2 linked regions of the Siphonobacter curvatus genome follow. The protein of the gene in region 1 binds, or shares a complex with, the protein of each later gene. Links are inferred from orthologs where the notes say so. Each region holds a gene or a part of one and is shown on either strand. Other genes may lie near its edges.

The links.
Region 2: the proteins of lpdA (region 1) and C5O19_RS07785 are in contact, whole or in part, in a crystal structure (PDB 1EBD), measured with the Geobacillus stearothermophilus proteins. The link is inferred for Siphonobacter curvatus from one-to-one orthologs. Residues at the interface, in WP_049624544.1 of Geobacillus stearothermophilus: Pro340, Ser341, Asp344, Tyr345, Arg403, Asp406, Val408, Glu431, Ala432, Gly433, Asp438; in WP_033016211.1 of Geobacillus stearothermophilus: Ile130, Ala131, Met132, Pro133, Arg136, Arg140, Glu141, Asn155, Arg157.

The regions. Positions count from the first base shown.
Region 1 is NZ_PTRA01000008.1:106,640-112,896, forward strand. The notes cover bases 1,367-4,327. They hold lpdA (dihydrolipoyl dehydrogenase), read right to left. Parts: upstream 3,569-4,327; coding sequence 2,165-3,568; downstream 1,367-2,164. Other genes in these bases: C5O19_RS24080 (malate:quinone oxidoreductase), read right to left, coding at 1,367-1,514; C5O19_RS24090 (PorP/SprF family type IX secretion system membrane protein), read right to left, coding at 3,821-4,327. Also shown: more of C5O19_RS24080, read right to left, coding at 3-1,366; more of C5O19_RS24090, read right to left, coding at 4,328-4,855; C5O19_RS24100 (PKD domain-containing protein), read left to right, coding at 5,223-6,257. UniProt on the Escherichia coli protein: Lipoamide dehydrogenase is a component of the glycine cleavage system as well as of the alpha-ketoacid dehydrogenase complexes.
Region 2 is NZ_PTRA01000001.1:1,889,471-1,895,705, reverse strand. What follows is about bases 1,170-4,108. They hold C5O19_RS07785 (pyruvate dehydrogenase complex dihydrolipoamide acetyltransferase), read right to left. Parts: upstream 3,505-4,108; coding sequence 1,834-3,504; downstream 1,170-1,833. Other genes in these bases: C5O19_RS07780 (fatty acid desaturase family protein), read right to left, coding at 3,764-4,108; hslV (ATP-dependent protease subunit HslV), read right to left, coding at 1,170-1,661. In the rest of the region: nspC (carboxynorspermidine decarboxylase), read left to right, coding at 1-146; C5O19_RS07800 (hypothetical protein), read right to left, coding at 177-593; C5O19_RS07795 (hypothetical protein), read right to left, coding at 613-972; more of hslV, read right to left, coding at 1,116-1,169; more of C5O19_RS07780, read right to left, coding at 4,109-4,882; lepA (translation elongation factor 4), read right to left, coding at 5,173-6,235.

The sequences.
Region 1 (6,257 bases):
TTCTATACTTCTACCCCATTTAACCCTAAAGCACGAGCCGTCCGATCGCGGGATTTTTCCAGTAGAGCCGCATCTTTAGCTAGCGATTTTCCGTAGGAAGGAATCATTTCGCGTAGCTTTGACTGCCAAGCTTCGGAGCTTGATTTTTCAGCGAAACAACGCTTGAGTAAATCCAGCATGATAGCAACGGACGTGGAAGCCCCCGGAGAAGCTCCTAACAGGGCAGCAATAGAGCCGTCAGCGGCACTAACGACCTCCGTACCAAATTCCAGAATTCCGCCCTTTTTGGGGTCTTTTTTAATCACCTGTACCCGTTGACCAGCCACTTCGAGTTTCCAGTCTTCCAGGCGGGCCGAGGGCATATAATCTTTAAGAGCGTTCAGACGATCTTCCGGTGACTGACGCACCTGATCGATCAGATACTTGGTCAGCGGAATATTCTGAATACCTGCCGCCATCATGGGGCCAATGTTGTTCAGCTTGATTGATTTGGGTAAATCAAGGTACGAACCATTCTTCAAAAACTTCGTTGAGAAGCCAGCGTAAGGTCCGAAAAGCAATGCTTTCTTTCCATCAATCACCCGCGTATCCAGGTGAGGCACCGACATCGGAGGCGAACCAACGGCTGCTTTGCCGTATACTTTAGCCTGGTGACGTTCGATAATGGCCGGATCTGTACAAACCAGCCACTGACCGCTTACGGGGAATCCACCGAAGCCTTTTCCTTCCTTGATTCCTGATTTTTCGAGTAAGTGTAGCGAACCGCCACCCGCTCCAATGAATACGAAAGGCGTCAGTAAGTCACGCTTTTTACCACTCTTCCGGTTTTTTACCTCCACTTTCCAGCGACCGTCGCGTTGGCGATCAATATCGCGAACTTCATGATTGAGTGAAAGTGATATGCCAGGCAAACCTTTCAAATAGTTAAAGATACGCCGGGTAAGTTCACCAAAATTGACATCGGTACCAATGTCCATTCGGGTAGCGGCGATTTTTTCATTCGGGTCACGCCCTTCAGTGATAAGCGGAGCCCACTCGCCGATCTCTGCAGGATCTTCGGAGTATAGCATACCCTTGAAGAGGTGATTCTTCGTCAGGGCCTGATACCGTTTCTTCAGGTAATCCACATTGTCATTCCCCCAGACAAAACTCATGTGCGGTGTATTGACAATGAAGTCCTGCGGTGAAGTAACAATATTTTTTTCCACTAAATACGCCCAGAATTCGCGAGATAATTCAAACGACTCGGCAATCTTAATGGCTTTGTTAATTTCAACGGAACCGTCGGGTTTTTGCGGGGTATAGTTCAATTCGCAGAAGGCCGAGTGACCCGTACCCGCGTTGTTCCAGGCATCGGAACTCTCCGCAGTCACTACATCCAGGCGTTCAAAGATTTCAATCGTCAGGTCGGGTTGTAATTCTTTGAGCATCATCCCCAGGGTGGCACTCATAATCCCGGCACCAATCAATACGACGTCAGGGTCATTATTTACAGATTTTTTACTGGTATTCATAGGGAAATACGGTTACTTTCAATGGAATGAATCGGAGCCTTTCCGTTATGCTAACAAGTTTGTAATCAATCAAGTAAAGAAGTTCGTGCCAGGTTTTATCCTTGCTAATTACTCCTCCGGCAGAAAGCACTTAAAATGGGCTTTCAAAAATATCGGTTATCCACAAAATTTTAATCCTTTTACCGCAGGATGTTGGTATTTTGTTATAGTTTCTCCTGAAAAAAGGCTTGTAGACCCTTTTGAATACGGTTTGAATTAGACGTACACACGCGTCAAAAGAAAAACCAAGTATTCAACTTTCCTTAGTACGGAAGAGTTTTCGAAAACGCTAATAAATACATACCAGCTTCCGGTTTGTACCCGTGGATCCTTCCCCACAAGCACCTGATTATCACAAATTGTAGACGTTGAAAGTTCCGGAAAACCCTGGAAAAAGAGAGGAGTTTTCAGTTGTTAGTTTAAAGTTTTCAGTTTGGAGTTACTGGGGTGGATTTGTCAGCCAATGAATGGTTAGCTTACTGATTATTCCATGGGTTGCAATGCGAGGATCCTATCCCCTAGCCTCAAACCTTCAACTTCAAACCTGAAATAAAAAAACTCCCTTCCAAAGCGATTTGGAAGGGAGTTTTTTATGGAATGCAAAAGCAATCTTATAAGTCGATGGCTTCGCCGTAAGCTGCTTCCGTAGCACCTTTCACCGCTTCTGACATCGTCGGGTGCGGGTGAACCGTACGCAGGATTTCGTGAGCCGTTGTTTCGAGCTTACGAGCCGCTACTACTTCAGCGATCATTTCCGTAACGTTGGTACCGATCATGTGAGCACCTAGCCACTCGCCGTATTTGGCATCGTAAATTACTTTTACGAAACCATCACGGGCACCGGCTGCGGTTGCCTTACCAGAAGCTGCGAAGGGGAATTTACCCACTTTCACATCATAACCCAGTTCACGGGCTTTCTTTTCAGTCAGACCTACAGAAGCAATCTCGGGTGAGCAGTAGGTACAGCCCGGAATGTTACCGTAATCCAACGCTTCGGTATGGTGACCGGCAATGTGCTCAGCACAGATAATGCCTTCAGCAGTAGCTACGTGAGCCAAAGCCTGACCGGGTACACAGTCGCCAATCGCGAAGAAACCAGGAACGTTGGTTTCGTACCATTGATTAACCGTGATTTTACCTTTATCCGTAGCGATGCCTACGTCTTCCAGACCAATGTTTTCAATATTGGCTACGACACCAGCTGCAGAAAGTACCACGTCAACGTCGAAGAATTTTTCTCCGTCCGGTGTTTTTACTTTCACTTTGCAACCTTCACCGCTCGTATCCACTGATTCAACGGCCGAGTTGGTATAGATGTCGATACCAAGTTTTTTGTATTGCTTGGCCAGTTCTTTCGATACGTCTTCGTCCTCAACGGGAACAACGCTCGGCAGAAACTCTACGATGGTTACTTTCGTACCCATGCTGGCGTATACGTAAGCGAACTCCACACCGATGGCTCCTGAACCAATGACCAGCATTGATTTAGGTTGCTTTTCGAGGGACATGGCTTTGCGGTATTCGATTACCTTTTCGCCGTCGATTTTGATGTTGGGCAACTCACGAGCCCGACCACCCGTAGCAATTACAACGCCTTTCGTAGCCGTGTAGTCCGTTTTTGTTCCGTCAGCGGCGGTTACTTCAACCGTTTTGTTGGCTTTTACTTTGCCGTAACCCATGATGACGTCGATTTTATTCTTCTTCATCAGGAAAGCTACGCCTTTGCTCATGCTAGTGGCAACACCCCGTGAACGGCTAATGACAGCACTGAAATCAGCGTTGTAAGATCCGTCCTGAATCGTAATGCCGTAATCTTTGGCGTGTTTAATATATTCAAAAACCTGAGCAGACTTTAAAAGAGCTTTTGTCGGAATACAACCCCAGTTGAGGCAGATCCCTCCGAGGCTTTCTTTCTCTACAATTGCGACTTTCATGCCCAGTTGGGAAGCACGTATGGCAGTAGGATAACCGCCAGGGCCGCTTCCTACTACGATCAAATCATACTGTTGAGCCATTGTTGCGAAATCTTTTTAAAAGGTTTGGGCCGAAGCCACACAAAAATAGAAGAAAACCCGCTGGAAAGAGTCTTCCAATTGGAAGTTTCCCAGGAGAGCAAAATCAGAGATACGGTATAAAGGCGTTTTTTGGGAGATAAACCCCTAGAAAATACCCTCCCTTTTAACAGCAAACATAGGTAAAAAGGTTTCCTTCGCTCACCCGTACAAGGGGTGGCAATCGGTGCTGAAACACACGGACTTAGAAAGGGACTAAAACTTAGGACAGGCCAGTTCTCGCTTGCGTTTACGCGGGTAGGGCTTGGGGTCGAATAGGGCGTCGAGCGTATACGAAATGGATAATTCGTGGGCTCCGCCCGAAGCCATACTCAGGGTGGAAATGGTGGCGTCGTAACTGTATCCAATGGAAAAGTTGTCTTGTCGGTAGCCCACCAGAAAAACCAGGGCATCATGATTGTTCAGGCCGCGATCGTACTGCTTGATGGGAATACCCCGGTACCAAACACCCAGCGTCAGCGGATCGTAGGTCATATACAGTCCTAAATCCAACTGATCAAATTTGCCCTGTTTTTTGTAGAGAATGGCGGGGGAAAGACTGCGTTCGCGTCCCATGTCGGCTCCGAGGCCATTGCCCAGCTCCCAGCCCATTAGCGGAATTTTAAAGCCACCCTGCAAACTGATCTTCATGGGTAACCGCTCAGGTGTAGCCGAAAACGACTGATTCGGACGATTGAGGTGATGAACCGATATACCCGCCCAGAACTGATCGGAATAAGTTAGTAAGCCACCCGAAAAATCCAGGTAGTTGATGCGAGGACCCGTATCGGCTACGGGGTCATTATAGATGGGCGTAACGCCGCCCGTACCGTTAAGGTCGTAGTTGAAAACCAGGTTATAATAATTGACGCTCCGGTTTACGTACGAAGCCTGAATCCCCGCCCGTAACCGTACAGATTCGCTCAAGCGAGCCTGGTACGCGTATTGTAAGCCTACATCCAGGGTACGCAGGTTGCTAAACTGGGCGTCGTTCATGACCATCAAACCCACGCCGGAATTGATCTTGTCCAGATACGTATCCACACTGGCAATGGTCGTTACGTAGTTGGCGTTAAGGGCAGGCCACTGATTACGGTAATTGAGGGTAGCACGCGGAGCCAGAGCCGAGCCCGCAAATGCCGGATTCAGGTACAGCGGAGCCGCGTAGAACTGCGACAGCTGCGGATCCTGGGCCTGCGTTTGCAGTATACTCACGAGCACAACGGCGACTATAAGGAGATGTTTTATCATGGCGTACAACCAAAAACCAGACTCATCAGATTAAGGGGTCATTCAGGTTCGGTAGAAAGTTGGGGCGTGCGGGAAAATCGGCTTCCTAAAAAATCCGATCTAGCGAAAAATTTTCAAAAGTTCGGCAAGTTGCATAAACCTTCACAAAATTTGTAGTAGAAGTTTCCGTTAATTTCCAGGAAATTGATCCACGAAAAAGTAGCCGTTCGAACCAACCTCTCACCGAGCGTGTCTTCTTCATCGAAGGTTAAGAAACCAACGTCGAAAATTTCAACGTACTCATCTCGTGATTCGTCTCTTGCTACCGCCACCGCAAAGACCTTTCCCGATCTACGTCGTTTAAAACGTAAATAAAGCCACATCGGGTATGATTCGAAAGATATATTTTACGGTGCTTCTATGGATTACCTGCTTTCTGGTCGCCCAGGCTCAGACGGTCAAGCCGTCGATTCGGGTAACCGGTCGCAAGTGCGAGCCCGAACAGGGCTGCGGTGGGGACTCCACTCGCTTTGAAGTAACGGGCGTGACGGCTACCAGCTGGCAGTGGACCTTTGAGGATCCCAATACTTCTGATCCGCAGGCGAAGAGTTCAACGAAAGCCAAACCCGCCCACCTGTATTTACAGCAGGGCTCGTACCGGGTTTCGGTACGGGGAAAACTAGCTTCCGGAGCCGAGTATTCAACGGATACAACCATTAAAATTTCTACCCTTCCCCCCGCTTTTGAATTTTTTCAGGGCAAAGAAGATACGACCATTTGTAAGGGCAGTGAGTTAGTACTCGACCCCTACGATTCGCGTTTTTTTCAGGGTACGCCCCCAGCCGAAGGTACCGTGAAGTACTTATGGTATCCCAGCGGTGACACTACTCGTACGCTGACGGTGACCGAAAAGGGCTGTTATTCAGTGGAGATCATGAACGGCGATAGCTGTACCGTAACCGACCGCATTAACGTCAAGATTTGTGGGGAAGCTGACCAGCAGGCTTCCAAATGGTACTTTGGCTCGAACGCCGGGATTAGCTTCGAAGGCGGACAACCGACAGTCATTACGGACGGAAAGATTAATACGCCCGAAGGAAGTTCATCGATTTCCGACCGGAAAGGCAACCTGCTATTTTATACCGACGGACGAAAAATTTATGATAAGGACGGCAACGTCATGACATCCCGGGATGCCAGCGATACGACGAGTTTGAGCGGTAGTCCGAATTCGACGCAGGCGGCCTTAATCGTTCCGCAACCGAGTTGTCGGGGCTGCGAAACAATTTATTACGTCTTCACGACGCGGGATGTGAATGACTCACTAAAATGCCTGGAATACTCCCGAGTGGATATGCGAGGAAATGGCGGAAAAGGGATAATTCTGGATAAAAATAATCCGACGGGTGAGTGTAATGTTAGT
Region 2 (6,235 bases), on another replicon or contig:
TTGACGATATGATTCACTACACCATGGTGAAAACGACGACCTTCAACGGCGTGAATTTACCCAGCATTGGTATCTGGAAGGAGGACGGCACCTTTGAACTTGTTCGCAGCTACGGCTACGAAAGCTACAAGGACCGACTTTCTTAATTATGAAATAGGGGCTTAAGAGCCCCTATTTTATTGGATCCGGATGAACCACAGCGAACAACCTTCCTGACACGGTGGATCGAGCCGTAAGGTATCATTTTGCACCCGATAGCCGTGTCGGTTCCCGCGGTATTGTGCACTTATATCGGCAGGCGATCGATCTAGGTAGAGGTAGTCACGGTTGGTAGTATAGCTGCGAACGGACGCATAATTTATCAATTCAGCTCCTGTAGCTACTACCGTAGAATCCTTTTGAAAGCGTAAGGTTTGGGGAGGACTCAGTGGAATTTTGTGGGTGAAAAATTCTCTATTCCAATCTCCTCGTTCGACCAGCAACCACTTTCCGATGATGCCCTCTCCAGTCGCTCGTTCGATTCCTTCCAGCGGGTCTTTCCGGCAGGCCGTTGCCAGGATCAGCAGGGTTATGACGAGTACGTAGGTTTTCATAGCTTCCTGATTAGTTAATTCATCGAACGCGTACGTAAGCCGAATGACAACCCTCCACACAGGGCGGTATAATCCATAGCGTATCCGGACTGAGTTTATAGGCAAGTTTGTAAGATTGCTTATCCGTCAGTGTCAGATGGGAATCATCCATCGAAAATTTTTGGGAAGGTACATTTCCTAAGTTCAGCAAGTTCTCATTGCGAGTAAACTCAATGATCTCTGCCGTATCGGCTGCTACGGGCACCGTATACAAGCGATCGCCCGGTGAATAGCTGTATTCAAACATCCGCCATTTCCCGTAGATTCTTGCGTCGTACGCCTGCTCTTTTTCACAGCCCAGTAGTAGCGCAGTTAGTACTATTATTCCAATCTTTTTCATGAATTATTCATTTTGTACAAGACCCTCTTTTTGAAAAAATCGTTGGAATGTTTTCGGATGAACTGGTAATTTTTCAAGGCAACTAAACGAAAAATGCCAGCTCCCGCTGGCATTTTTCAAAGCTATATACTCTACAGGTACGTTTATCCTACTTTTTCCACCACCAAGTTATGGTTCGTGTAAATACAGATATCAGCGGCAATGTGCAGACTTTCGCGTACCATTTCTTCAGCCGATAAATTAGTCGCGTGTTTTTTCAATGCAATGGCAGCGGCCTGAGCAAAGTTAGAACCGGAACCAATGGCGGCAATACCGTTTTCGGGTTCCAGTACGTCACCCGTACCGGAAATGATGAGAATCTCTTCGGAATTGGCAACGATCAGCATGGCTTCCAGCTTTCGGAGGTAGCGATCCGTACGCCAATCCTTCGCCAGTTCAATGGCCGCCCGCTTCATATTCTGACCGTAGGCGTTAAGTTTTTCCTCAAAGCGTTCAATTAGAGTGAATGCATCGGCCGTACTACCCGCGAATCCAGCAACAATCTTTCCGCCCGATAATTTCCGGATTTTCCGAACGTTGGCTTTAGCTACCGTATTCCCCATGGTAGCCTGTCCATCGGCACCTACTACCACTTCGCCATTATGTACGACTCCTAGTACGGTTGTCGAGTGAATTTCTGCTTCTTTCATTGTTATTCATGGTTAAAAAAGCGGCCCCGAATCCAAATCCGGGGCCGCTTCACAGTTGTAAGTGGATAGTTGGTAGTGGTTGGTTATCACTCCCGCTATCAACGAACCGTATCAAAATGATTTCTAGTTAATTGTAGTCAGTATGGCTAACAACAATCAACCAAAAACTATCCTATACTAGCATACGCATCGGATCTTCGAGGAGTTGCTTGAACGTTTGCAGGAAGGCTGCTCCCGTTGCTCCGTCAACCGATCGGTGATCGCAGGCTAGCGTTACTTTCATGATGTTAGTAGCGTAGAACTCACCGGCATCATTCACCGCTACGGTTTTCTTGATTCCGCCTACGGCCAGAATACAGGAATCCGGAGAGTTGATGATCGGATTGAATTCTTCGACGCCGAACATACCCAGGTTCGAGATACTGAAGGTAGAACCTTCCATATCTTTCGGCTGAAGTTTTTTGTTCTTGGCTTTTCCGGCGTAGTCTTTCACTTCGGTAGAAATCGTCGAAAGTGTTTTCTGATCGGAGTTGCGGATTACGGGTACCACCAGACCGTCTTCCACCGCTACAGCTACACCAATGTTGATGTATTTGTACCGACGGATTTTGTCGCCCAACCAGGAAGCATTCACGGCGGGGTGTTCCCGCAGAGCCAGAGCCGCAGCTTTGATGGTAAAGTCATTAAATGAAATTTTCGCGGGCGATATTTCATTCAACTGTGAACGCAACTTGATGGCTTTGTCCATCGTAATTTCCATCGTCAGATAGAAGTGCGGAGCCGTATACAGCGACTCAGACAAACGACGGGCGATGGTTTTACGCATCGACGAGACGGGCAGGTCTTCGTATTCACCCGCGGGCTCAGGAACCGCTACGGGCTTCTGTGGCTGAGCGGCCGGTTGGGCCGGTGCCGCCGCCGGAGCTGCTGCGGCCGGAGCCGAGGCTTCTTTCGCCGCTGGTGTAAAGGTATCGAGGTCTTTCTTCACGATACGTCCGTTTTCACCGGAGCCCGTCACATCAGAAAGGTTGATGCCTTTGTCTTTAGCAATGGATTTAGCTAAGGGAGAAGCTTTGATACGGCCTTCAGCATCGTTGGATTGCGTTGCATCAACTGCCTGCTCTTTTGAACCCTCAGCCGGAGCTTCGGCTTTGGTTTCTTCAGCTGCGGGAGCCGTTCCATTTTCAGCGTCGAGAATAGCCTGATAGTTGGCTCCTTCTTCGCCTACGATCGCAATGATCTGGTTGACCTTCGCTGCCTGACCTGCTTCCACGCCTACGTACAACAGCGTACCGTCTTCGTAGTTTTCCAGTTCCATCGTGGCTTTGTCGGTTTCGACTTCGGCCAGGATGTCACCATTCTTAATTTTATCTCCTACATTTTTGACCCAGTTGGCAATCACGCCTTCGGTCATCGTATCACTCAGTAAGGGCATGCGGACAGCCGTCGCTTTGATGCTCGACAGATCCACTGCTTTACTTTCTGATTTTACAGGAGCGGCCGGAGCAGCGGGAGCCGGTTCAGCGGCTGGAGCTTCGGTTTTTTCCTCAGCCGGTGCGGAGCCATTGGCAGAGCCGCCATCGAGCAGAGACTGATAATCTTCTCCGGGTTTGCCTACCACAGCCAGTACTCCATTCACTTCTACAGCCTGCCCTTTGTCGGCAGCTACGTATAAAAGAGTACCATCTGCGTAGTTTTCCAGTTCCATCGTGGCTTTATCGGTTTCAACTTCGGCCAGGATATCTCCGGATTTAACGGTATCGCCCACTTTTTTGAGCCACTCAGCGATGACCCCTTCAGTCATCGTGTCACTCAAAAGGGGCATACGAATTACTTCTGCCATGTGTAAACTAACGGAAAGGGTTTAGGAACAGAATTGCGGGTCAAAAATACGTCTGATTCTCAGAATTCGGCACGTAGATCCGTTAAGTTTTCCAACATACTTGATTCTCAGGACGTTCCCCGCAACAAAATTATCTATGAGCTTAAAGCGATCTTTTGATTCAGCGTTTTGAGCTTCTTCAGCGAACTACCAGCGGCTATGAATGCCCAAAGAAAGCAAAAAAAGAGAGAAGTCAGGGGCTGATTTCTCTCTTTTTTCGTTAGGCCTGAACGGGAACCATCTTCATCCGTTGTACGGCGTAATCCTCCTTGCCGTATTTCCGCAGCACTCGGTAGTGCGATTGCAGAGCGGTCCAGAAGGTTTTGTTTTCAATATACTGAATCCCGTGGTCCGCGGCTGTCTCTTTCACAATCTTGGAAATTTCGGGATAGTGTATGTGACAGATTTTGGGGAACAAATGGTGTTCAATTTGGAAATTTAATCCACCACACAAGAAATACGCCAGCGAACTATTACAGGAAAAATTAGCCGTCGTTTGCATCTGGTGTACGGCCCAGGATTCTTCAATGTTACCATCCCCGTTAGGTTCAGGGAATTCGGTATATTCAACGATGTGAGCCAATTGAAACACTAAGCCCAGTACCAGTCCTTCAAAGAAGTGCATCACCAGAAAACCAATGACGAATTGCCACCAGGTAATAGACAACACGCACAAGGGCAGTACAATGAATAGTGTGTAATAAACCGCCTTGTAGAAGAATAAATTGAAATATTCTTTCTTGGGATGACTACGGTTGGGCGTCTTACCAATATTTTGTTTGAAGAACTTGATATAGTCTTTGCGTAATACCCAGCTTAGCGAAGCCAATCCATACAGGAGGAAGGCATAGATGTGCTGATACTTATGAACGGCATTGACGGGCTCATCTTCGTCGATACGTACGAGGCCAGGAGCAATCTCCAGGTCTTCGTCGTGTCCGGGAATGTTCGTGTAGGTGTGGTGAACAATGTTGTGGGTGATACTCCAGACGTAAGGATTACCACCAATGAGGTTGAACGTCAAACCCAGCGTACGATTGAGTTTTGAACTGTCCGTAAATGAGCCGTGTACCGCATCGTGGCAAATGTTAAACCCAATAAACGCACAGGTCATACCCAAGGCAATGGATAAAACCAGCATTACCCAAACGTTGAACTGATTGGAAATGATTAAGCCGTAAAGGACCCAGAATACGACCAGAAAAAAGACAGTCTTATTCCACATGGCCTGGTTAGCGTGCTTGGAAATTTTGTTTTCTTCAAAGTAAGCGTCGACTCGCTGACGGGCATCAGCGAAGAAAGTTGACTGGCGTTTGTCGACAAAGCGAAGTTTTGACATTCAGAATAATTTCAGGAGTAGATGAATAAGGTTACGTGTACGTTGTAGTTACAGTACTGATGTTAGTGGAAAAGGCAATTCCTCAAACATACTAGAATTAAAACGAAGTATATCTAAAAAGTATATAAAAAATACGAGTCTTTTTAGGGCTCGTATTTTCGTATTACTTATCCAATGATCTTAATTAATCGTTTAAAATCTCCGTTTTATACCTAAAAAACGAAACCATTTAAACAGCTTTTTTCAAGTATAAGCCCAATAATGATCATCAATCATTACGATAGGCAATTCTAGCTTTCCAGCTTGAGTACAGCCATAAACGCTTCCTGAGGAATCTCTACGTTCCCGACCTGACGCATCCGTTTTTTACCTTTCTTCTGTTTTTCGAGCAGTTTACGCTTCCGGCTAATGTCGCCACCGTAACACTTGGCCAATACGTCTTTACGAAGGGCTTTCACGGTTTCCCGGGCGATGATTTTCTGGCCAATCGCTGCCTGAATAGCAATTTCAAATTGCTGACGCGGCAGCAACTCGCGAAGTTTCTCACACAGACGCTTACCCCATTCGTAGGCTTTATCCCGGTGTACAATGGCTGACAAAGCATCCACTTTTTCACCGTTGAGCATGATGTCCAGTTTCACCATGTCCCCTTCCTTAAAGCCCAGGTATTGGTAATCCAGCGAAGCGTAACCGCGGGAGATCGTTTTCAGACGATCGAAGAAATCGAATACGACTTCAGAAAGCGGCATTTCGAACTGAAGCTCAATCCGGTCGGATGTCAGGTATACCTGGTTTTTCAGGATGCCGCGTTTGTCCATACACAACTTCATGATGGCTCCCACGTACTCGCTCTTCGTAATGATCTGAGCGGCAATGAAAGGTTCTTCAATGGACTCAATATGGTTGGGCTCGGGCATCTCCGATGGAGCCGAAACCTTCAGTAACTCCTCCTTCGTCGTGGTCACATTGAACTGTACGGACGGAACGGTGGTGATCACCGTCATGTCGAACTCGCGTTCCAGACGCTCCTGTACGATTTCCATGTGCAGCATACCCAGGAAGCCGCAACGGAATCCAAAACCCAGAGCCGCCGATGTTTCGGGTTCCCAGATTAAAGCCGCATCATTGAGTTGCAGCTTTTCCATGGCTTCGCGAAGCTCTTCGAACTCACTCGTATCTACCGGATAAATCCCAGCGAATACCATCGGTTTTACGTCCTCAAAACCTTTGATGGCCTCAGCAGCCAGCCGGTCCATCCGCGTGATGGTATCTCCTACTTTAACTTCTTTAGCGGTTTTAATACCGGAAATCAGATACCCTACATCACCCGTTTTAATAACGTCGCGGGGTTCT